One region of the Paenibacillus sp. FSL P2-0322 genome, then DNA from elsewhere that is predicted to be linked to it. Evidence: predicted binding sites of a transcription regulator. Region 1 holds the regulator's gene; each other region holds the start of a gene.

The links. The regulator Rex, encoded in region 1, represses fermentation and respiration genes when NADH is low (regulators of the CRP and FNR family bind a similar motif). The targets are predictions, from matches to a motif close to TTGTGAAATATTTCACAA.
Region 2: MKY24_RS01065 (phosphoketolase family protein) is a predicted target of Rex. The motif match lies at 3,519-3,536, and genes of this name have one in related genera.
Region 3: adhE (bifunctional acetaldehyde-CoA/alcohol dehydrogenase) is a predicted target of Rex. The motif match lies at 3,867-3,884, and genes of this name have one in related genera.

What each region holds. Positions count from the first base shown of each region.
Region 1 is NZ_CP150243.1:3,490,025-3,498,155, forward strand. Features, by position in the region: gene MKY24_RS15210 (DUF5590 domain-containing protein) at 1-55, opposite strand, end outside; gene MKY24_RS15215 (amidohydrolase) at 93-1,394, opposite strand; gene MKY24_RS15220 (redox-sensing transcriptional repressor Rex) at 1,381-2,034, opposite strand; gene dinG (ATP-dependent DNA helicase DinG) at 2,079-4,946, opposite strand; gene MKY24_RS15230 (tetratricopeptide repeat protein) at 5,104-5,736, opposite strand; gene panD (aspartate 1-decarboxylase) at 5,819-6,202, opposite strand; gene panC (pantoate--beta-alanine ligase) at 6,195-7,133, opposite strand; gene panB (3-methyl-2-oxobutanoate hydroxymethyltransferase) at 7,130-8,029, opposite strand.
Region 2 is NZ_CP150243.1:230,718-238,848, reverse strand. Features, by position in the region: gene MKY24_RS01070 (aldo/keto reductase) at 1-740, opposite strand, end outside; gene MKY24_RS01065 (phosphoketolase family protein) at 1,016-3,400, opposite strand; gene MKY24_RS01060 (GntR family transcriptional regulator) at 3,695-4,417, opposite strand; gene MKY24_RS01055 (glycosyltransferase) at 4,770-5,921, shown strand; gene MKY24_RS01050 (PadR family transcriptional regulator) at 6,144-6,701, opposite strand; gene MKY24_RS01045 (hypothetical protein) at 6,986-7,459, shown strand; gene MKY24_RS01040 (NAD(P)H-dependent oxidoreductase) at 7,755-8,131, opposite strand, start outside.
Region 3 is NZ_CP150243.1:3,648,313-3,656,443, forward strand. Features, by position in the region: gene pflB (formate C-acetyltransferase) at 1-850, opposite strand, end outside; gene adhE (bifunctional acetaldehyde-CoA/alcohol dehydrogenase) at 1,179-3,791, opposite strand; gene MKY24_RS16050 (Crp/Fnr family transcriptional regulator) at 4,050-4,766, shown strand; gene MKY24_RS16055 (class III extradiol ring-cleavage dioxygenase) at 4,906-5,673, opposite strand; gene MKY24_RS16060 (hypothetical protein) at 5,991-6,290, shown strand; gene MKY24_RS16065 (helix-turn-helix domain-containing protein) at 6,416-6,760, opposite strand; gene MKY24_RS16070 (ThuA domain-containing protein) at 7,007-7,738, opposite strand; gene MKY24_RS16075 (sugar phosphate isomerase/epimerase) at 7,759-8,131, opposite strand, start outside.

The sequences.
Region 1 (8,131 bases):
GGATCAGTATCACGGCCAAAATGGCGACCGCTATCCATTTTTTCTTATTTTTCAAACCTGTGCTTCCTCTCTAAGGGGATGTGACACCTAAATTAGCGCGACAGCAGCCCTTCAAAGGCGGCTTGTGCCTCATGTTTGATACGTTCCTCGTCCATAGTCAGGCATTCGCCGTTTTTCACAACCTGGCGACCGTCTACCCACACATGAGCCACGTCCTTGGCGCTTGCAGAGTATACCGCATGGGAAATAAGATCTGTACGGGGCAAGAAATGTGCCTGATTCAGATCCAACGCGATAAAGTCAGCCTTGTTGCCTGCTGCCAACGCTCCTACTTCTTTTAAACCAATCGACTTTGCACCGTATTCTGTTGCCAGACGCAGCGCTTCACTTGCAGGAACTGCCGTAGGGTCACCGGATACACCCTTGTGAATAAGTGCCGCCAGACGCATTTCCTCGAACATATCCAGGTTATTATTGCTGGCAGGACCATCCGTTCCGAGAGAAACAGTAACCCCTGCACGCAGCAATTCAGGCACTCTTGCCACACCACTTGCCAGCTTCAAGTTGCTACCCGGATTGTGCGAAACCGCTACACCACGTTCAGCCAGTAAAGCTATTTCTTCGTCGTTCAAATGAACGCCATGGGCAATAAGCGAAGGACGGGAGAAAAAGCCAAGCTTATCCAAATGTGCAACTGGACGCAAACCGTAGTCGCGTACGTTTTGCTCCACTTCGGCGATCGTCTCAGACATGTGCGTATGCAGTGGCAAGTCCAGATCATGCGCTGCTTGTACGAATTTTTCAATAAACGCAGGTGGACATGTGTATGGCGCGTGCGGAGACATCATCGTTGTAATACGCCCGTCTGCTTTACCATGCCAGTTACGCGCAAAAGTCACGGCCTCAGCCAGCTTGATTCGCTGTTCTTCTTCCGAGCATAGTCCAATTGCTCCACGCATCAGACTTGCACGAATACCTGACTCTTCAGCTACACGAGCCACCTCATCCATATGATCGTACATGTCCAGGAAGGTCGTTGTTCCACCTTTCAGCATTTCCAGCACAGACAAGGACGTACCCCAGTACACGTCCGTAGATGTAAACTTGGCTTCCATAGGCCACATTTTCTCCTGAAGCCATACTTGAAGTGCCAAGTCATCTCCATGCCCACGCAGCAGAGACATCGCCGCATGACCATGAGTATTAATCAGACCAGGTAAAAACAATAGCCCCTTACCATCGATCGCTTCCGTCTCTTCCTCACCCGCAGGCAAAGTTTCGCCAATATAAGTAATACGGCTATCCTCCACAATCATAAAACCATGGACTACCCCAGCTTCTGATCCATTTACGGCAAAAGAGCCGTTTTTAATCATCCATTTATTCACTGTCATATTGTGTTTCTTCCTTTCCGTCCTCCAAATAATAAGCGAGGCTAAGCAAATCAGTTGTAAAGTCTGTGGCATGAATCCGAATGTTGGCCGGTGCCTTGAGAGTAGTCGGTGCAAAGTTCAGGATCGCTCCAATTCCGCTCTCAATAAGCCTGTCAGCCACGTGCTGTGCTTCAAAATCAGGTACGGTAATAATCCCGATTCGAATGTTTTTTTCTTTCACAGTCGCTTCCAGTTCATCCATCGGTTGAACGACCAATGTATTGATCTTGGTCCCTACCTTATCCGGAAACGCATCAAATACTGCGACAATCTTCATATTGTCTTTTAAATAAGCGTTATAATTCGAAAGGGCTTGCCCCAGATTACCCGCACCGACCAATACGACATTAATTTGCTGGTCGATTTTCAGGATATGGCGTATTTTCTCAATTAGATAAGAAACATCATAACCGATACCCTTCCGACCAAAATCTCCAAAATAGGCGAGATCTTTACGGATTTGGGCCGGGTTCAAATCTAGCCTCTGTCCCAACTCTTGAGAAGAGACCGTAGCCACCTCCCGTTTGTGAAGTGCATTCAGATAACGTAAATATACGGGTAACCTCCGTACGACAGCCTCTGAAATTTTATCTGATTTCATACTTGCTCCCCCTAATTGTAACGAACATACTTAGTGTCCGTCCGTTATGCCTCTGTCTCCGGGGCGGATTGGAGCCATTCGGCGATGCGGGGCACCATTTGCTCCGATGGCATATGCTCCATTTTTGGTCCCGGTAACGAGTACAAAAAGTGCTTTCCGTAATAGGATTCGATCACACGCGTATCGTAAACGATAACGACCCCGTGGTCGCTCGCTGTACGTACTAACCGACCAAATCCCTGTTTGAAGCGAATGACCGCTTGTGGTACAGACAGCTTCATAAATGGATTCTTCTTCTGCTGCTGAAGCAGCTCGCTTTTTGCCTCCAGCAACGGGTGATTCGGCGGTTGAAACGGCAAGCGAACAATGGCCAGGCAAGTCAGAGCCTTTCCTGGAATATCGACGCCTTCCCAGAAGCTGCTGGTTCCCAGCAATACAGAAGCTTTGGCTTCCTGAAAACGGCGGGTTAGCTTGCTGCGACTCCCACTGTCCACACCTTGTCCCAGCACAGTAATTTCGCTGGATGCTAAGGCCTCTTTGAGCGGCTCATACACTTGCCGGAGCATCCGATAGGAAGTAAACAGAACGAGCATTCTCCCCCGCGTCGCCTGAGCAGTCGCTCCTAGAGAGCTAACGAGCATATCTACAAAGTGTGCATCTCCTACACTGCCCTTCACGCTTGGGAAATCCCGTGGAATGACCAGCAACACCTGATCCCTGTAATTAAAGGGTGACGGGAGCTGCGAAGTCATCAGCCGCTCTTGATCTGCGGCCTCCTGCAAGCCGAGCTGATCGATCATGTACTGAAACGACTTATCTACCGATAAGGTAGCAGACGTCAGAATAATGCTTCTTTTTTTGTCAAAAAACATTTCTTTCAACTGGCGGCTCACATCGACGGGCACCGCATAAAATTGCAATGATTTACTACGGAATTGCCCACTCGCTTCGAGCCAGTATACGGTTGTTTCATCATCGAGTCGGATAAAAAAGCGCAAATTTTCTCGGATTCCCGCCAAATCCTTGAGCAGACCCGTGATATCTGTAATAAGGCTATCTGCCGCATAATCGTCATGTTCTTCCTTGACGTCCAGCATCAGCTTGTCGCCCTTGCGCAAAATTTCGCTCATCGTTACATATAGCTGATTTTCCAAAGCACCCGCCTGATCCCACTTTGCAGGCTTGGCCGAAGGTTTGAGACGGGAAGAAAACTGTCCTGTTTCACCCGGTGTCGCATCGCTTCGCTCTGGCAACATGCCAAACAGCTTGTCGCTTAGCAGGTCCCAAGTTTCCTTAACCTCTAACACGAGCGGATACATCTGGTCGATGGTTGAAGCCCAATCCGCCGACTTCTCGTGCCCCGATTTTGCCAACTGTTGACGAAGTGAAGGCAGTTGTCCATTCTTGCTGTCTTTGAACAGTCGCGTCAGTGTATGCACGAGTGTGAAATATTTCATATGCATACCTAGGTGCTTACCAGCTACTTCCTCCAGGTGATGGGCTTCATCAATCACCAGATGTTCATAGCTCGGCAACAACTGGTGACTGGCTTTGACGTCTGTGAACAACTTAGAGTGATTCGTAATAACGACATCCGCTATCCCTGCTTCATGGCGTGCACGATGATAATAACATTTGCGGAACCATGGACAAGAACGACCAAGACAGGACTCTGAATCACTCGCCACCGTTTCCCAGAAATCCCCTCCACGGTTGCTCAGATTCAGTTCTTCATCATCACCGGTTTCTGTTAGCGTCAACCAGACGATCATCTGAGCCGCTGTAATTAAGTCTTCCTTCGGTGTCGCGAAGTCTCTTCTGTTTATTTTATGTTCAAACTTACGCAGACACAAATAATGTCCCCGACCCTTGAAAATAGCAGCCCGGAACGGAAACGGAATCACCTTGGTCAGCATAGGAATGTCGCGCTCGCGTAATTGCTCCTGCAGGTTGATCGTATGTGTACTTACCATAACGCGCTGTCCTTTTTTTACACTGTGATACAGCGATGGGAGCAAATAACCGAGAGACTTTCCTGTTCCTGTACCTGCTTCGATCAGCAGATGCTTGTCTTCACTCAGTGCCTGATTTACACCCTCAATCATCTGTATCTGCGCCTCGCGCTCCTCATATTGGCTCAAGGATGAACGCAAATTGTCCCGCACATCATCCATGTACTCCTCAAAGGAAACACCTGAAAGTGGATTCGGGTCATCTTCTCTACGCGGTGCAGCTAGCTCCGTCCAATCTTCCACTTTTAGCGCAAGCTGACGAAAAAACTGATGTCCCTCCAAATCCTGAATAGGATCAAGCTCTTTCTCTTCACGCACCCCATCAAGAAACCATCCAAGGTCACTGTCTTCCTCTGCAAACAAATCACTAAGCCGCTGTATCGTTATCAGAGGTAATGCTTGAAGCTCACCCAGACACTTTAAAAACACCTCAGCCGTAGCCAACGCGTCGCTGTCTGCTTGGTGAGGGCGATCATGCGCCAGCCCGAACTCAGAAGACACAAACCCCAACTGATACGAAGATAGCGATGGAAACATAATTTTCAGAAAATCCATTGTATCCAAGATTCTTCCGCTAAACGGTAAATATCCGCACCGATCCAGAGCGTTTTGCAAAAAATTAAAATCAAACGCCACATTATGACCGACCAGCACAACATCGTCCAGCATAGGCACGAGCTCCATCATCATTTCTTCAAGTGCAGGAGCATCCTTGACGTCATCGTCTGTAATTCCGGTCAATCCAGTGATAAAAGGTGGAATAGATCTGCCAGGGTTCACATAAGAGCCGTAAACACGGGAAATGCTGTTATCATGATCTATAATTGCAAGTCCGACTTGAATGATGTCATCCGCGGACTGGGTGCCTGTCGTTTCAAAATCCAATACCGCAAATTTCATTCGGGCTTAATCCTTTCTTATGACACTTACAAAAATAATAACTCTATATATTAGCATAGCAGAAGATCGCCTGTTTGGAAATTAAGACAGCCAAAAAAGACGATGCACACGCCGCCTGAGGAGGTGGGCATGCATCGTCTTACTCGGTGTCTGACAACTACATCCAGGTCATCATGGAGCTGTCGTATCGAAGCATTTCGGTACCGGACAAACAGGCTTCCATATTGTGCAGCGGCTCGGGTAACGCAGGATCGAACTGATGTGCGAGAGCAAAACATTTTTGCGCCTCCTCTACGTCAGCCTGCTTTGCCAACAGACAGCCTAGCGCATTATAGATGACCGCCTTTAGTCCTGCCTGCTCAGTCAGGTCCAGCACCTTCTGAAAATGGCATACAGCCTCTGCTGGATCATCTAGTTGAAAATAGGCCATTCCCATATACATGCGACTCTGCCAGCTGTTCGGAAAATGCTGTAGTACCTGCTCAAATTGTTGGATCGCCTCAGGGTACATAAGTAATCGATAATACCCTTGCCCCCGATTAAAAGCTGGCAGCTCTTTTTCAGGCAGCTCAGTGTCAGACATATCGGTCTCTGCGGAAAATCCGGCCGCACGCAAGCAAACCATTTTTTCCTCAAAGGCCAGCCACTCATCCATAATTCCGTCACTCATTCTCCGCAGCAGACTCCAGTGCTGTAGCAGCTCCTGCCTGCGGGAGCCCTGGGCTGATGGGTAATGCTTCACGATATCATCTAACATGCTGTTCATTTCTGCGAATACATGCTGGAACATGTGCATCCCGCCCTTATGAAAGATGGATTAATACACTCACATTTTTCGCTTAAAAGACGGGTTTCATCCGCACTCCCATTCATTACATGATCGTCGCGTGTACTTCTTTGTTCATCGTTTGGGCTGGTTTATTATGTTCATCAACAAATACCACTGTTGGTTTGTATGTTTTGGCCTCTTCATTCGACATGGAAGCATAGGAAATAATAATGACTGTATCACCAGGCTGCACCAAACGGGCTGCCGCACCGTTGAGACAGATCACTCCGCTCCCACGCGGTCCGGGGATAACATAGGTTTCCAGTCGAGCTCCATTGTTATTGTTTACAATTTGAACCTTTTCATTCTCCAACAGATCCGATGTCTCCATGAGATCTTCATCTATAGTGATACTCCCCACATAGTTCAGGTTAGCTTCCGTAACGGTAGCGCGGTGAATTTTGGATTTCATCATGGTTCTAAACATGGGAAAGCACCTCCGCCTTCTGTATTCTTATATTGTCAATCAGTCGGGTATTGCCAAATTTCACAGCCAGCGCTACGATGACATCTTCCTGAACATCACATAGCCGTTGCTCGGGAAGAAGGGGCTCCAGACCGGGAAAAGTTAATATTTCAATGTAATCAATGTCTGCTAAAGGAGAGGAAGTAATGGTGGACTCCACCATTTGATGTAGCTGACGAATCGTAATTGTGTTTGTTACAATATCTTCGCTCACTTCTTGCACCTTACGCAGTGACTGGGACAGCACCAACGCCTGCTCGCGCTGTTCTGCACTTAAATACACATTACGGGAGCTGAGGGCCAAACCATCCGCCTCTCTGACGATGGGACAAGGTACGATAGTCACGTTCATATTGAGATCAGTCACCATCTGCTGGAGCACAGCAACCTGCTGCGCGTCCTTCATTCCAAAAAAGACCAAATCAGGACCTATCATGTTAAAAAGCTTGGCTACCACCGTAGTCACACCATCAAAATGGCCGGGACGGGAGGCACCGCACAAGCGATCTGTCAAAGCGGATACACGAATTTTGGTTTGGGTTGGTTGTGGATACATTTCTGCTACAGTTGGCAAAAATACAATATCCACGCCCTCGCGCCGTGCTACCTCCAAATCACGAGCTTCATCGCGGGGGTAGCTTTCCAGATCTTCATTCGGTCCAAATTGAATCGGATTTACGAAAATGCTAAGCACCACCGTATCTGCCATTTCACGCGCCTTGTGCATCAAGCTCGCATGTCCTTCATGCAGGTATCCCATTGTTGGTACAAAGCCGACTTTATGTTGCTGTAAAGAAGCAGAATCGTTTATTGTTTTTGCTCCGTTTGTCCCAAGCTGCCGACGTTCAGCAATAATCTTGCGCAGCTGAGCCACTTCTCTTACGATGATCATGACCGAGATTCCACCTTTTCCTTAGCTTGTTCCTGTGTCTGTCCTTTTGCCTTACCGTATAGGGATTCCACAACGCGGTCATCCGCGCTGAACACATGCTCTGCGGCCGGAAATGCCCGCCCTTTCACATCACTCACATACTGCTCAATGCTGCTGCGGATCAAGCCGCCTACATCGGCATAGGTTTTAACAAAGCGTTTGCTGAAATAAGGCGATGCGTACTGAATCAGATCGTGATAAACAAGTACCTGACCGTCACATCCACGTCCAGCACCAATTCCAATGGTTGGAATGGAAAGCTCTTTAGAAATCGCTGTTGCCACTTCCTCAGTTACCAATTCCAGTACAACGCCAAAAGCACCCGCCTGCTCCAGCGCCTTGGCGTCCGCCATCAACCGGCGTGCGTCCGCTTCGTCCTTGCCTTGAATGCGATAGCCGCCAATTTGATTAACCGATTGCGGAGTAAGCCCAATATGTCCCAATACAGGCACACCTGCCTGAACAGTTGCTTTTACGACATCGGCAATTTCAGCTCCGCCCTCCAATTTAACAGCATGCACATGTCCTTCCTGCATCAGACGGCGGATGCCCTGAAGACTTTCTGATACGCTGCTGTGATATGTCATAAAAGGCATGTCCGCTACGATAAATGTATGTTCCGCGCCTCTTGCGACTGCCCGGGAATGGTACACGATATCATCCAAGGTTACAGGGATGGTTGAATCGTAACCAAGAACTACGTTACCCAGCGAGTCACCTACGAGAATCATGTCAATTCCCGCCTCCTCGGCTATTTTAGCCGATGGATAATCATAGGCGGTCAGCATACTAAGCGGAATGCCCTCTTGCTTCATTTTTTTCATTTTCACAATATTCAGTGCTTGTTTTCCTGCCATTGCGAATGGCTCCCTTCCATCTTTTTTTGGCACAAAAAATAACCTTTTATGAACGCCTGTACATCTGCGTCATCAAAAGGTCCGAACAGCCAAAAAAGACAC
Region 2 (8,131 bases), 2.8 Mb from region 1:
AAAATATCCAGATTCTCCGTTTGGTGTTTTAAAGAAGAGGCCTTAGGGATCGGGATCGCTCCAAGTTGGATATGCCAACGTAAAATCGCTTGTGTAGTCGTTTTACCATGAGCAGCAGCAATTTCCCCAATCTTTTCATTCTCCAGTATGCTGTGACCACGCCCCAAGGGGCTCCACGATTCGGTCACGATGCCCTGTTCAGCATCTTTTGCACGCTGGTGCTCCTGATTAAACAATGGATGCAATTCAACTTGATTGATGCTCGGGGCGACACCTGTTTCCCGAATTAAACGTTCATTATGCTCGGGCAGAAAATTGCAGACCCCGATGGAACGAATATAGCCCCTTTTCTTCGCCTCAATCAACGCCTGCCAGGCTTCAACATATCGATCAATTTGGGGATTCGGCCAATGGATCAGATAAAGATCATAATAGTCCAGACCTCCTCTATATAATGACTCTTCGATCGTTACAATGGCTTCTTGGTAAGCATGTCGGCGACCCGGTAGTTTGGAGCAAATCAACAATTCCTCTCTGGGCACAGAGCTCTGCCGGACCGCTTTCCCGACAGCCCCCTCATTTTCATAGTTGAACGCTGTGTCGATCAGACGGTAACCTGCATCAATTGCGCCGGTAATCGCCTGTACTCCATCTGCACCCTTAAATCCAACAGTCCCAAATCCAATGACGGGCACTTTAGTGCCATCATTCAATACCTTCTCCGGAATTTGATGGTTCATATTAACAGCCTCCTTTACTATTCTCATATACCATAACACCTCTTTAATCCTCAGGCAAAATATAGAAATTCATTTCGTTCCCTATATATGTATATACCCACTAGCTTGTAAATTCTCTACCAAGTTCTCTGTGTGCTAAATCAAAAAGCGCCTGATCCCCATTGAAATCATACTTGAAGTCAAGGGGTCAGGCACTTGTACCACTACCAAATCATATATTCCACTTCATGCTTGATGGCTTGGTTGTCCAACACAAAGTTGAAGTGTCTGTGTTTTTATTTCAAGCCTTTCCATACCCAGTTCTCTACCTCTGGCAAATCAATACCCTCTTCGCGAATGAATTGATGATGTTTCTTAACCGTAGCATCCATTTCATCCACAATGTTGGTGTACTTCTCAGCGTCAGGTAAGTTGAGGACAGCTTCCTTCACTAGATCGAAGCGATCCATCTGATTCAATACGCGCATATCAAATGGTGTCGTAATATCGCCATTCTCACGGTAACCATGTACATGCAAGTTATGGTTGTGACGATCAAAGAACAGATCTTTGATCAGACCTTCGTAACCATGGAAAGCGAAAACAACTGGCTTGTCTTTTGTGAAAAAATGATCAAACTCGGCGTCGGATAATCCACGCGGGTCTAGTTTTTGACTTCTCAGTTTCAGCAAATCTACCACGTTGATGTACCGAATCTTCAAGTCAGGCAGTTTTTCATGCAAAATGGAAATCGCAGCTAAACTTTCAATAGTTGGCTCTGTACCAGCAGAAGCAATGACAAGGTCAGGTTCTCCACCTTGATCTGTACTTGCCCAATCAATAATCTTCAACCCTTTGTCCACCAATTCTTTCGCTTCATCAGCACTAAACCATTGTGGACGTGGGTGTTTAGACGAAACAATCAAATTGATCTTTTGACGGTCATTTAAAATGGTGTCGAAAACAGCCAACAATGAATTGGCATCCGCTGGCAGATACTCCCGAATAAATTCTGGTTTTTTATCAGCCAAATGACCTAACAAACCTGGATCTTGGTGTGTATACCCATTATGATCCTGTTGGAACACTGTTGAGGTTGCTACGACATTCAATGATGGGATATCTGCACGCCATCCTTGATCCGTTGCTTTACGCAGCCACTTAAAGTGTTGGGTGATCATCGAGTCAACCACACGCAGGAAGGCTTCGTAACTTGCAAAGAAACCATGACGACCTGTTAATACATAACCTTCCAGCAGTCCTTCAGCTTGGTGTTCGGATAATTGAGAATCAATTACGCGGCCATAGGATGATAAGAATTCATCATTAGGTTCAATAATTTGGTCCATCCATTGGCGTTTGGTTACTTCAAAAACAGGAGCCAAGCGGTTAGACATCGTTTCATCCGGTCCGAAGATTCTGAAATTACGATTTTCTTCATTTAAAAGAACCACATCTTTAACGTATTTCCCTAAAACCGACATATCTTGCGCAATCACTTTACCAGGTACGGAATTATCCAGCGCATAGTTACGGAAATCCGGTAATTTCAAGTCTTTAATGAGGTTACCCGCATTCGCAACAGGGTTCATTCCCATACGTTTATCGCCTGTAGGCAGAATTTCAGCAAGCTCAGAGTTTAAACGACCGTTTTCGTCGAACAATTCCTCTGGTCTATAGCTATTCAGCCATTCTAACAAAGCAGGTGCGTGTTGCATATTCTTTTGATCAACCGGAATTGGAACCTGATGGGCACGGAATGAATTTTCATTCGGCACGTTGTCCCATTCCTTCGGACCTGTCCAGCCTTTAGGTGAACGGAATACAATCATCGGCCACGCCGGACGAGTAAGGTCATTATTTTCACGTGCATTCTTTTGAATAGCTTCAATCTTCTCGATGGCCGTATCCAATACTTTCGCCATTTCTGGATGCATGTGATCCGGATTTTCACCTTCAACAAAGAACGGCTCCCAACCCAAACCTTTAAAGTAGGAGGTCAATTCTTCTTTCGATTGACGAGACATAATCGTTGGGTTACTAATCTTAAAGCCATTCAAGTGCAAGATTGGCAGCACTGCACCATCCGTGATGGGGTTGATAAATCGGTTAGAGAACCACGAAGCGGCTAATGGGCCCGTTTCAGCTTCGCCATCACCAATAACAACAGCCGAAATCAGATCAGGATTATCCAGAATGGCACCTACACCATGAGAAAGGGAGTAACCTAATTCTCCACCTTCATGGATAGATCCAGGTGTTTCAGGAGCAGCATGTGAAGCAATACCGCCAGGGAAAGAGAATTGTTTGAACAATTTCTTCATACCTGGGATATCTTGCGTAATTTGTGGATAGATTTCAGTGTAACTACCATCCAGATAAGAATTTGAAACCATAACCTGGCCGCCGTGACCAGGACCTTCAATGTAAAGCATGCTCAAATCATATTTATTAATAACACGATTTAGATGTGCATAAATAAAGTTTTGACCCGGAATTGTGCCCCAGTGTCCAATAGGCTTAACTTTCACATCTGAATCTTTTAAAGGCTCTCTCAACAAAGGATTATCTTTTAAATAAAGCTGACCTACCGAAATGTAGTTCGTTGCACGCCAATATGCATCAAGTTTTTCCAAATATGTTTTAGATGAATAATCTGCTAACACGGGTGATAATGACATTGTGTCCACTCCCTAAGTAGTTTTGTTTGTAATTTATTTCCGGAAATTTCATCTACATGTCCATCATAACGCTACGCCAATTTAATTCAACCTTTTTCACAAGTGATACGGTCCAATTTTGTGAAATTTTGAACATACTATGAAATATAAATTAAAAAGACAGTAAAAAAGCTCTTACATTAAAATATATAGAAGTATAAACCAATAAAATTTGTAATAAACGAGGTAATTGCAGGCTTCAATCCTTTTTTCAAAACCATAAAAAAAAGACCGGAGAATTCTCCAGTCTTATCATTAGTGAACCGATACAAAGGTATTAAATTTCAAATATTTGTAATGAAATCGCATATGAGAAAACTCAAATGGCGTACCGTTATCTAAAAAGAACACACCTTCCATAATACCTACAGGCTCATTTTCATTTAAATGTAGCAGCTTTTGATCAGTCTCTTGAGACGGTTCTGCAAAAATGGATAAAAAAGATTTGGTGACGGCCAAGTTCCGCGAGTCTTCCAAATAATTAAAAATGGACCCCTCGATAATTGTCTGATTTAAATTCTGGACAATTTTAATGGGGATATAGCCCGTTTCAATCATAAAAGGATCATCATCAAACAGACGTAAGCGAACAATTTTGTAAACAAAATCATGAGTCTCCAAGAACAAATCGCGCTGTAACTCTTCTGTTGGCGGAATGACCTCAAAACTCAATACTTTGATCTTAGGCTTTTTACCATGCATTTGAAAATTATCAGTGACCCCTAGATTAGAGCCTTCGTAGTTAAAGATAGATTCATTTCTTATGTATAATGGATTAATAAATGTCCCGGAACCTTGTTTTTTGAAAATAATTCCGACATTCTCCATTTTAGTCAGAGCACGTTTAATTGAACTACGACTAACCTGGTACGTCTCACTAAGACTACGTTCATCTGGCAATCTCATATCCGCAAACTTTCCCGCAAAAATTTTCATCTTGAGATCGTCAATAATTTGCTTATAGACAAATTGTGTCATAAAGTACTCCTCTTTCAGGTCTTCTATAACTCTATATAGTTTACCATAACTTGCCCATTTCATCTCATGTTTGTTTCTGTTTGCTGAGCGGGCTTTCAGCGGATAGGAAGCGCCGTCGCTTTTACTTTACATCTCTATGCATAATACCATGATTACACATATATAACACCACTGAACGTACCTGCAAAACAGCAGAAAATACAGAACCCCCACCTTAGCATCAGTAATAAGACCAAGCCTGTTTCGAACCTTGAGGGATGTTTGACTAGACCAGGCTAAAATCCTTGAATACATTGTTATTATTCATCTTGTTCAAACGTTTTCTAATAAGAATGGTGGGGGGGAGATCATATTGGCTATCCGCTACAGCGTCATCATTCCAACCTATAATCGAGCCCAGCAATTGTTGCTCACACTCGCTTCATTTGAGACACAAACCTATCCAAAGCAACTATTCGAAGTCATTGTAGCTGATGACGGTTCTACAGACGGAACGAAAGAAATGGTCGAAGGCTTCAAAGCATCCTATCCTCTTATCTATGTGTCACATCAGGAACAACGCGGTCGATCTGCCGTTCGAAATTTGGGACTGCGCCGTGCAAAAGGGCTATACATCATCTTCTGCGACGCTGACTTTGTAGTATTACCGGAATTCATTAGGATCGTGAGCCGTTATCACCGTAAATATCCCAAGTCTGTGCTCTCAGGCATTCCTCACTCATGGGACGATGCTTTTACCCATTATTACCCTGACTTTTCTCCTGAAGAAAAAGAACAATGTCGCAACATACTTACGCAGTCCAACTTATGGAATGCTGACTATGAAGCAGCGAACGAAATTACTCCAATCATAACCCCTGAAGATATCCTTCACCAAACGGGTGCACTGTCTAAAGTAGTTAGTCCCACAAGAGTCCCCCCCAATACGCAGAAACAATTTGCCACAACGGATGTCGCTCCCTGGATGCTGCTGGTTACTCGTTGTGTAGCCATCAGACGCAGTCACTTGATTCGTATTGGAGGTTTTAATGAACGGTTTGTGCTGTATGGACTCGAAGACTGGGACCTTGGCTATAGACTGCATCGCTTGAAGATCCCTTTTTATTGCATCAAAGAGGTGGTCGGATATCATCAGGAACATCCAACCTATCTCAGAGGTAACGTTTTAAATACAGAAAATCTGAGAATCATGTATGAAACTTACGGATTCAATGACTCCTCGTTAAATTTATTTGCCCTTATCCCTCCATCCGAGGATTTTGAGACCTACAAAAATACGTTGCGGGTATTGCGCAGGGGATTCCGCTCTAGGTTAACACGCTCATCAGCACTGTTATTAAGAAGAACATTACGCATTGCAGCCAAACAGTTCTACGATCAAAGCCATACTCATGCATACAAAAAATCATTACACTTGATAAAAAAGAAAGCAGAGAACCGGAAAAGTCGAGTCGCTCACGTGTTACGAGAAATGCTGGTGAAGTCTGAAAAGCTGGTGGAATAATAGTTACTCATTTACAGCGTACAAAATCGTGTGTATTGCATCCTCCTTACGGGATAAAAAAACTCCTCCATAAAGGTGCGAGCCCAACTTGGCAAGCAGCTTTATGAAGGAGGAGTCGCCATGTCCGGAGATAACGACAAGAATTGTCGTTACTAGTTTACTATTCCTCTGATAGTCCAGCATGCTTTCTGATTATTCATTACATATGAATTTTACCAACTGCTAAGAACTCAATATTTTAATGCTATCATCGCACCAGCTAATTAAACTGCTAAACTGACTTTTACCATAGCTCATTGTGATCATCCAATATTTGTGATTATGGTCTTTATGCTCTACGTTGATAAGCCAACGTTCAAGTTCTTCAAAAATATGCAAGCTTTCCACTAGCTTTTCTTTATACTCCTGTATGTGCTTTATAATCGTTTCAGGCGAAGAATTCCCGCCAAAAAACACCCTCAACAGCAGCTCATTTTTTTTAAGCATCACCACATGCTCCATGGGCTGAGAAAGCCAGTCTGACAACGTCTGCCTTCCCTGATCGGTAATGCTGTAGAGTTTCTTGTCAGGCTTTCCTTTCTGTCGAATAACCTCGACTGCAATATCTTTTCGATCCAGTAGCTCTGCCAGGCTGGGATAGATCTGACCATAGTTCTCATTCCAAAAGTAACTAGTGCTTTGCTCCATATGTTGCTTTATATCATAACCGGTATGAGGACCCAGACTCAGAATGCCTAATACCGCAAACATTGTATTGGTTTTTCCTGACTGTCTCGCCATTATATATTGTGCCTCCTGTTACCTCTAGCAAGTCTCCGTAGTATGTCATGCTTTCATTAGACTAGACATAATTATAGCCCATTTAAACTAGCTTCACATCTCTCTATATATTATTTAAATATATATTATTATAATAATTAGTGTTGACAGGGGTTTATCATCGTTTTATATTAACGATATCAACAAAATACCAATGAGCTTGCCAAGCTGAAGCCTTGGATACAGATATCATAAAGAATTCCAAGACATCGCTTGGTTAAATCTTAATAAGGAGATATCAGACCATGACCATGATCAGTGTAAATTATCCCGCAGGCCGCATAACGCTTGAACAGCGCCGTCTTTTGGCAGAAGGTTTGACGGATGCAGTTCTCGTTCCAGAGGTAGGTCAATATTGTCCGCCAGCAAGAGAAGGGTTTCAGGTCCATTTCAACGAACGTCCAATAGATTACATGGCAATTGGTGGGCAATTGCTGTCGGATCAGCCAGAACGTGATGTAATTACTGTCAATGTTCTGGTGATGGATGGTGACTGGCCTAACGACGTTCGCAAAAAAGTGCTTGAGAATATTCTTGGCAGTTTGACTAAAGTACTTGGTGTACCGGAACCATCCCCAACTTGGTGGGTATCCTTCCAGGTCATTGAAGAAGGCAGCTGGGGTTCTCGCGGCAGCGTGCTCTCCATTCTAGACCTGCTGGATTCAGGAGTCTTTACTGAGGAGAAAATTAAGGCTATCAAGCAAAATATTACACGGTAATGCGTGGAATTTGGCATTTCTAAAGATTGGAGGAGCATTCATATCTTGTCGGCTAGAGGATACGGGAAACACCGGGAAATCTCCTGACGTGGTGGCTAAGGCAAGTTACAAACCGGCAACTGACGTCTTAAACCTTCTGCGGTATCCAGTAGGAGAACCATCCAAAAGGTTATATCTTTAGCAGTAACAAGCTTATAACTTAGCACAGTGTAATATGTCCATATGTCCAAACGAAAGAACACCCATAAGGGTGTTCTTCATTTTTCCAAAGAAACATCCTGCAGTTTACGTAATCTTAATGGCTAGCCAAATCATGCTCCAAAGCTTGAAGAGAAAGGCTATCCCTCGTACTGCCTCCCTCTCCCGGTCTCATATCAAAAATACGATCGACAAATCGATTGACATCCAGCAGCATTGCTTTTCGTTCCTCCAAGGTTACACGCGGCACCGAGTAAAGAAGCTTAATCTCGGCATCCGAAAACTTGGCGAACCCAAACAAATTATCGTTAGCCGCGTAGAGCATATCTTTCTGACGTGATATGCGAATATAATCTTCTGAAGATCCTGTTGTAAAAATCGAGTAGGCTCTCTTGCCCTCAAGCCCATATACACCATCAGAAGAGCGTATGAGTCCTGTTGTGAACACTCTATCTATATATCCTTTAATAACAG
Region 3 (8,131 bases), 160 kb from region 1:
CAAGGAAGGAAGATACACGTCCTAAGGACATTGCTGCACCATTTTGTTCTTTGATTGCTGCAAGATATCCAAAATATACCCATTGGAAAGCTTCTTTCGCATTGTTAGCAGGTTTTGAGATATCAAAACCGTGTTCAGCAGCCATTTGTTTCAGTTCATTCAAAGCACGAATTTGTTCGGAAATTTCCTCACGCAGACGAATTACATCTTCTTCCATGGAATCAACTTCAAGGCTTTTCAGTTGCAGTTTTTTATCTTGGATCAAGAAGTCTGCACCATACAAAGCTACACGACGATAGTCACCGATAATACGACCACGACCGTATGCATCTGGCAGACCAGTAATGATACCAGCTTTACGAGCTGCTCTCATTTCATCTGTATAAGCGTCAAATACACCTTGGTTGTGAGTTTTACGAATATGAGTGAAGATATCAATGATACTTTCTGGTACTTCAAAACCATAGGCTTTGCAAGCGTCGATCATCATCCGAATTCCACCAAACGGCTGCAAAGAGCGTTTGAATGGAGCATCTGTTTGTACACCGACAATTTGCTCTTTATCCCGGTCCAGATAACCCGGCTTATGTGAAATAATAGTGGATGGCGTATTCACGTCTACATCAAGCACGCCGCCGTTTGCCAGCTCTTTTTTGGTAAGATCGGATACAATATCCCACAGTGCAGTTGTGTTGGCGGTAGGACCAACCAAAAATTCTTCATTGCCAACATAAGGTAAGATATTGGTTTCAATAAAATCGTTGACGTTGACTTCTTTAGTCCATTTGCCTTTTTTAAAACCTCTCCAGCCAGATTGTTGCTCTTGTAATTCTCTCTCAATCACCGACATGTAAATCCCTCCAAATTGTTTGGTCTTCCGGACTTGTGATTTTTTTCACGATAAAGCTATTTCTTGAGCCCGGCCTGTTCACCGATGCCTTACGCTCAGTGTCGGGACCTTTCTTACACCCTTATTGTAGAATAATGATAGAGTGTAGTATGTGATAAAAATCACAACATGAGTGATTTTTATCACTTTATTTTCCCTAGCTTCGCGCCTATATCCTTAGCCTTGCCGTTCACCTCCCTTCCCAAACCAACAGGCCCTCTATATAGAGAGCCTGCATCGGTATTGAACGAGAAAATGCTTTTTCACAAGCCTCTTCGTACCTATTATATTATTGGTCAAAACGTCCGTAGAAGGCATTGCGATAGACATCAGCCAACTCCGTAACCAGTGGCAACTTCGGATTCGCAGTTGTACATTGATCTTCAAATGCGCGGTCAGCCAGATAGTCTACACGTGATTCGAAATCCTTCGCATCGAAACCGATTTGTTGGAACGATTCCTCGATACCGAGTGTTTTGTTCATCTTACGGATTGCTTCGATCAAGCTGTTAACCCCTTCTTCGGTGGTGCGTGCAGGCAGTCCCAGTATGCGCGCGATTTCTGCATAACGCTCATCCGCAACAAAGTGCGAATATTTAGGGAACGAAGCAAATTTTGTCGGTTTTTTCGCATTATAGCGAATAACGTGCGGCAGCAAAATGGCATTCGTGCGGCCATGCGCTGTATGGTATTGTCCACCCCATTTATGTGCAAGACTGTGGTTAATACCCAAGAATGCATTAGCAAACGCCATACCAGCAAGTGTGGAAGCATTATGCATTTTTTCACGAGCCAGCTTATCACCGATCAGAGCCGATTGTTCTAGGTATTGGAATACCAATTGAATGGCTTTAATTGCCAGACCATCTGTGTAATCATTAGCCATTACGGACACGTAAGCCTCGATAGCATGTGTCAGAACGTCCATACCTGTGTCCGCTACAGCTGTTTTAGGCAGCGAATATACAAACACTGGGTCAATAATTGCCACATCAGGAGTCAACTCATAGTCAGCCAGCGGGTACTTCGTGTTACCCAGGTTTTTGTCCGTAATTACTGCAAACGATGTAACTTCGGAACCTGTACCCGAGGTTGTAGGGATAGCTACAAATTGTGCTTTTTGGCCCAGACGTGGGTACTTGTAAATCCGTTTACGGATATCCATGAATTTTTGTTTTAAGTTATTGAAATCAGTATCTGGATATTCATAGAACATCCACATGCCTTTAGCCGCATCCATTGGCGAACCGCCGCCCAGTGCGATGATGCAATCCGGTTGGAAACGTCTCATCATTTCTGTACCACGTTCTACCGTAACTGTCGATGGATCTGGCTCTACTTCAGAGAACACTTCGATAGCTACCGGTGTTTGGCGTTGATGCAGATAATGAATAACACGATCCACATATCCCAGTTTTACCATCATAGGGTCCGTGATAATGGCTACACGTGTGATATCAGGCATTTTAGCAAGATACTGTGTCGAATTTTTTTCAAAATAGATTTTGGAAGGTACTTTGAACCATTGCATATTCACCGTCCGTTTCGCCACCCTTTTCACATTAATCAAATTGACTGCCGATACGTTCGACGAAGTCGAGTTACGACCGTACGAACCGCAACCGAGTGTCAACGAAGGAAGATTGGTGTTGTAAATGTCGCCAATCGCACCATGTGTGGAAGGTGCATTTACAATGATACGTCCTGTTTGCAGACGGTTTGCGAAGCGGGCGATAACGTCCTCATCGTTCGAATGAATAGCGGACGAGTGGCCCATGCCCCCGAATTCCACGACTTCAGCAGCGCGTTGAATACCTTGTTCCGCATTTTTTACTTTATAGCAAGCCAATACAGGACTCAATTTCTCCGCAGACAATGGGAATTTTGTTCCTACCCCTTCAATCTCAGCGACCAAAATTTTAGTTCCTGCTGGTACTGTGATACCACTCATTTCAGCAATTTTCACAGCAGACTGCCCGACGATTGCTGGGTTCACTGCACATTTCTCGACATTCATAGCTCCTTGAGTGAGCTTAGCTGCTTCTTCTTTATTTACAAAATAGCAGCCGTTAGCGATCATCAATTTTTTCACTTGTTCGAAGATTGGCTCTTCGATAATAACCGCTTGCTCGGAAGCACAAATCATACCGTTGTCAAAAGATTTAGAGAGGATAAGATCGTTCACGGCCTGCTTGATGTCTGCTGTTTTTTCAATAAAGCAAGGCACGTTACCTGGGCCTACACCCAGAGCAGGTTTACCGCAGCTATATGCCGCCTTAACCATGCCTGATCCACCAGTTGCCAGAATCAGAGCCACATCCGGGTGATTCATGAGTGAATTTGTCTTATCCATCGATGGAGCTTCAATCCATTGAATACAATCAGCTGGAGCACCATGTTTGACGGCTGCTTCGAGCAAGACGCGGGCTGCTTCCGCACTACACGATTGAGCAGATGGATGGAAACCGAAAATGATTGGGTTACGTGTTTTAATGGCAATCAACGCTTTGAACATCGTAGTCGAAGTCGGGTTTGTCACTGGAGTGATCCCCATGATAATGCCGACTGGCTCTGCTATCTTTTGAAAACTGTCAAAATCATTGTCTTCAATGACACCGACGGTTTTTTCATTTTTGATACTATGATAGACATATTCTGTTGCAAACATGTTTTTGGTGATTTTGTCCTCGTACACACCGCGTCCTGTTTCTTCAACAGCCAACTTCGCCAGGTACATGTGTTTATCCATCCCTGCGAGTGCCATAGCTTGTACGATTTCGTCAATCTGTTCCTGATTCATACTCATGAAAGCTTGCTGTGCCCGGTTCCCCCGGTCAATCAGCGTTTGAATATACTGCTCTGCGCTTTGCTCTTTTTGGATAACCTCGTTTTTAACAGCCATTTCCCTCATCCTCCTGTTATCTCGTGTACTATCTCTTGTTCACGCACTGATCGTAACACAGCTTTTCAAGATATATTGTGATTTTTTTCACAATCTATTTAAAATTTTATTTTATGAAGTGAATTAAATCACAAAGTTTGGAATTCTGCCACTTTTACCCCCTCTTCTTGCCCCAAAAACGCATTGCGCAGGTATATAATGAATTTGAATTGATCAAGTTGCAGATAAAAAACATAGGATACAAAGGGGAAATGGACGATGAGAAACCCTACAAATGTAATGGAAGCCCGCGGCAACACCTGTTGCTTCTCGGAGGCCAGCTTCAACCGGTTGCAAGTGATGATGAAAGATCGAGTTATGCCAGAAAGCTCGCATCTGTTCTGGGAAGGAGATACAGCGGATAAGCTGTTTTATATTAAGCGCGGACGCGTGAAAGTAACCAAAACAACGGATGAGGGTAAGGAACTTATTCTATATATGTATCAAAGCGGCGATCTTGTTGGTCAAGCCGATCCATTTTTCGGTACTAAGCATTCCTTTTCTGCTGAGGTTCTGGAAGACAGTGATATTGGCGTAATCGATCATACAGATCTGGAGCTACTTATTTGCCAGCATTGTGATTTTGCGATTGACTTTATGAAATGGATGGGTTCGCATCATCGCATTACTCAGACTAAGTTCCGCGATTTGATGATGTACGGCAAGCCTGGCGCTTTATGTTCAACACTCATCCGTCTATGCAATACCTATGGTGAGCCTCACGGCGAACATATCCTGATTCATAAAAAAATTACTCATACTGACTTATCAAATATGATCGGTGCGACTCGGGAAAGCGTAAACCGGATGCTTAGTGATCTACGTAAGAAAAATGCAGTTGAATATGATAATGGCATGATTGTTGTCAAGGATTTGGAAATGCTGCAAGGCGTATGTCATTGTGAATTGTGCCCTCGTGAGATTTGCCGCATATAATAAATCGTTTTTTATGTAAAAGGGAGTGTTATAAGCCATTATAGCTTATAACACTCCCTAATTTATTTCCACTCCTCTACTTATACAGAAGCAGTTGCGAAGCATTTTAACACTAGTCCTTCTTCTGGCAACACACTTTTTAAAACTGTAAGCATAGATAACTTAAATTCCCCATCTCATAGCTTCTATGGATGACCTTGGCTTTGTTTGCAGGATTGCCACTCCCCATTGCAATAAACAACGGTACAAAGTGCTCTGCTCTTGGTACGGCCTGGCGAGCATACGGTGCTTCGCTTTCATAGTGATCCAAAGCCTCTATATCTCTACTTTGAACTTTTTCAATAATCCAATCATCAAAATCTATAGCCCAAGGTTCTGTTTTCGTTTCCCCCCATTTGACGATACGCAGATTATGAACAGTCACTCCACTGCCAATGACCAGAATATCTTGTTCTCCCAGTCCACGCAGCACTTCACCAATGGCATATTGTGCTTTGGGCGAAAGATATGGATTTACTGAGATCTGAACTACCGGAATGTCTGCCTCAGGATACATACGATGCAACAATGTCCAGGATCCATGATCCAGTCCCCTCACCCGGTCAGTTTGTACGTCAATGCCCTTTTCTTCATATAATTTTTCCAGCTTATTGGCCAGTTCCACAGAACCATGTGCTGGATATTTCACCGTGTACAGTTCCGGTGGGAAACCGCCAAAATCATAAATGGTATCGTACACGTCATCCATCGAACTGATCGTCAACGTTTGCGCTTCCCAATGAGCAGTAAAGATAACAACCGCTTTAGGGCGAATGCTTTTCCCCAGTTGCTCTAAAAATGAAGTATAGTCCGTCTGTTCAATAGCAAGCATCGGTGAGCCGTGGGCCAAAAATAAAGATGGCATCATATAAAGATCCCCTTATCAGTAATAGTTTATTTTATTCATTAAGTAACTTTATGTAAGTAATAATACATAAGTAACAAAGTAATGTCAACACAGATTTCAACATACACTTAAAGATCAGAGATTCCATAAATAAAGATTGATATAGGTATAAGGTCATAGTAATATATAACTAATAAATTTAAAATTTCACTATGTTTCGATACAAAGGACTGGTTTCTATGGAGATACATACTTCTAATTGCCCAAAATGCGGTTCCGTTTTTCGTCAAAACCTTAGAAACCTGTGTAGTTCTTGTATTCAGGAAGAAAATATATTCTTGGACCGCTGTTCTAACTATCTATGGAAGCATCCTTCTACTCATACTCGTCAGCTCAGTGACGTAACCGGCACACCTATAGAATTGCTCACAGATTGGGTAAGAGCAGGCAAGTTTCCCTCCACATACAGTCAGCTTGATTATCCTTGTGAATCCTGCCGTTCCCCCATTTATGCAGGAAGACTTTGCCATTCCTGCTTGGGTACATTCCGTTCGGCCGCGCTGGATATTCAAACCCGTGTGCCCCGCCGTGCAACAGCAGGATTATTCTCAGTTGCAGGGCGCGTCAAAGGCTATTAAGCCGTCCTGCCTATGCAGATCATTTCTGTAAAATGGATAAGTAGTCCTATACACAAAATAAAAAAACAGCCTTTTTCCTAGGAAAAGGCTGTTTTGCTATGAGAAACGCTTATTTAGTTTGGTGCTCATCTAATCCATTCCTCAGCCCAAAATTGAATCTGTTCCATAACCGGCTGAAGCGCACGGCCTTTGGTTGTTAGCTCGTATTCAATGCGGACAGGAGTTTCCGGATATACATGACGTGTAAGTATTCCTTCATTTTCCAAATCTTTCATCCGCTCTGATAACATTTTGTCACTCATTGTGGGAATCAGATTGGAAATATCCTTAAACCGCTTAGGACCGCTCATCATGGATTGAATAATTAATCCATTCCAACGCTTACCCAAACATGAAAAGGCGGTTTCAAAACGCGGACACATTTTTGTAAATTGCGGTTGACTCTCCAAATTTTTCACCTTCTTTTGCATTTCGGTTTGATAAAGCTTTCCTTTTGTTAGTATATATCATTTTAGCATACTTTATCCCGAAAGAAAACACTTTCTTCTTAAATTAAATACCTGCGCTGATAAAGTTGCCATGACCAAAACTGATTATACAACAAACCAACACAGCAGGTATATGTCTAAATCGTTAAATACAAAAAGGCGGAATCCCTAGAGGTTCCGCCTATCAATCTGTTCATTATACAGCTCATCAAAATGTGATGATTGTTATTATACCAACACTCCACCGAGAGGTCTTACAGGTTCGCTTCTTCCATATATTGGTTTGTTAATATTTGTCGGAGAAGTCCAACGAATGCTGTTGGCGATAACTTTCAAAATATCAGGCTGGTAATAAGTCGGATAGGTCTCATGACCTGGGCGGAAATAGAATATCTTACCGCTACCTCGGCGGAAAGTACATCCGGTTCTAAATACTTCGCCGCCTTCAAAGTTACTAACAAATACCAATTCATCCGGCGCTGGAATATCAAAGAACTCGCCATACATCTCTTCCTGCTTCAACAAAATTTTGGCGTCTATGCCTTCTGCAATAGGATGTGACGGATTCACCGACCAAATAATCTCCTGTTCACCTGCCACCCTCCATTTCAGATCACAGCTAGTGCCCATTAGGGCTTTGAATGGCTTTGAAAAATGGCCCGAGTGTAGCACGATCAAGCCCATTCCTCCCTGCACTCGCTTTACAACACGCGCCGTAACTTCATCGCTCACCTGATCGTGGGCTTTATGCCCCCACCACAGCAGCACATCTGTGGAATTCAGGATCTCTTCTCCCAAACCATGCTCGGCATCATCACGAAGAGTAGCTGTTCGAATGGAAAATCCCTCTCCTGCCAGGCCGTCAGCCAACGCTTTGTGTATCCCGTCAGGATATATCTGTTTGGCTTCATCATTCAACTTTTCGTTCAAAAATTCATTCCAAATGGTGACGTTAATCATCAACATTTCCCCCTATTAGGTTAGACCCACCACATCTCGCTCAGCGGTTCTTCAATTAATACCTGGCGAAGATTGTGGACAGCCTTAGTAAAGCCTTCCTCCACGGACATCAGACCATCTTCATGCTCAATACTCACTACATAATCGTATCCCACCAGACGCAGAGCACTGATAATATCTGCCCAGGTTTTTACATCATGTCCATAACCCACAGTACGGAACTGCCAAGCGCGATCTAGCATTTTGGTATATTCCTGCATATCGGTAAGTCCATATTTATTTACATTGACCGGATCAATCGTCGTATCCTTGGCATGAAAATGGTGAATGGCTCCCTCTCGGCCCAAAATTTGAACCGCCTGCACTGGGTCAATTCCCTGCCACCACATGTGG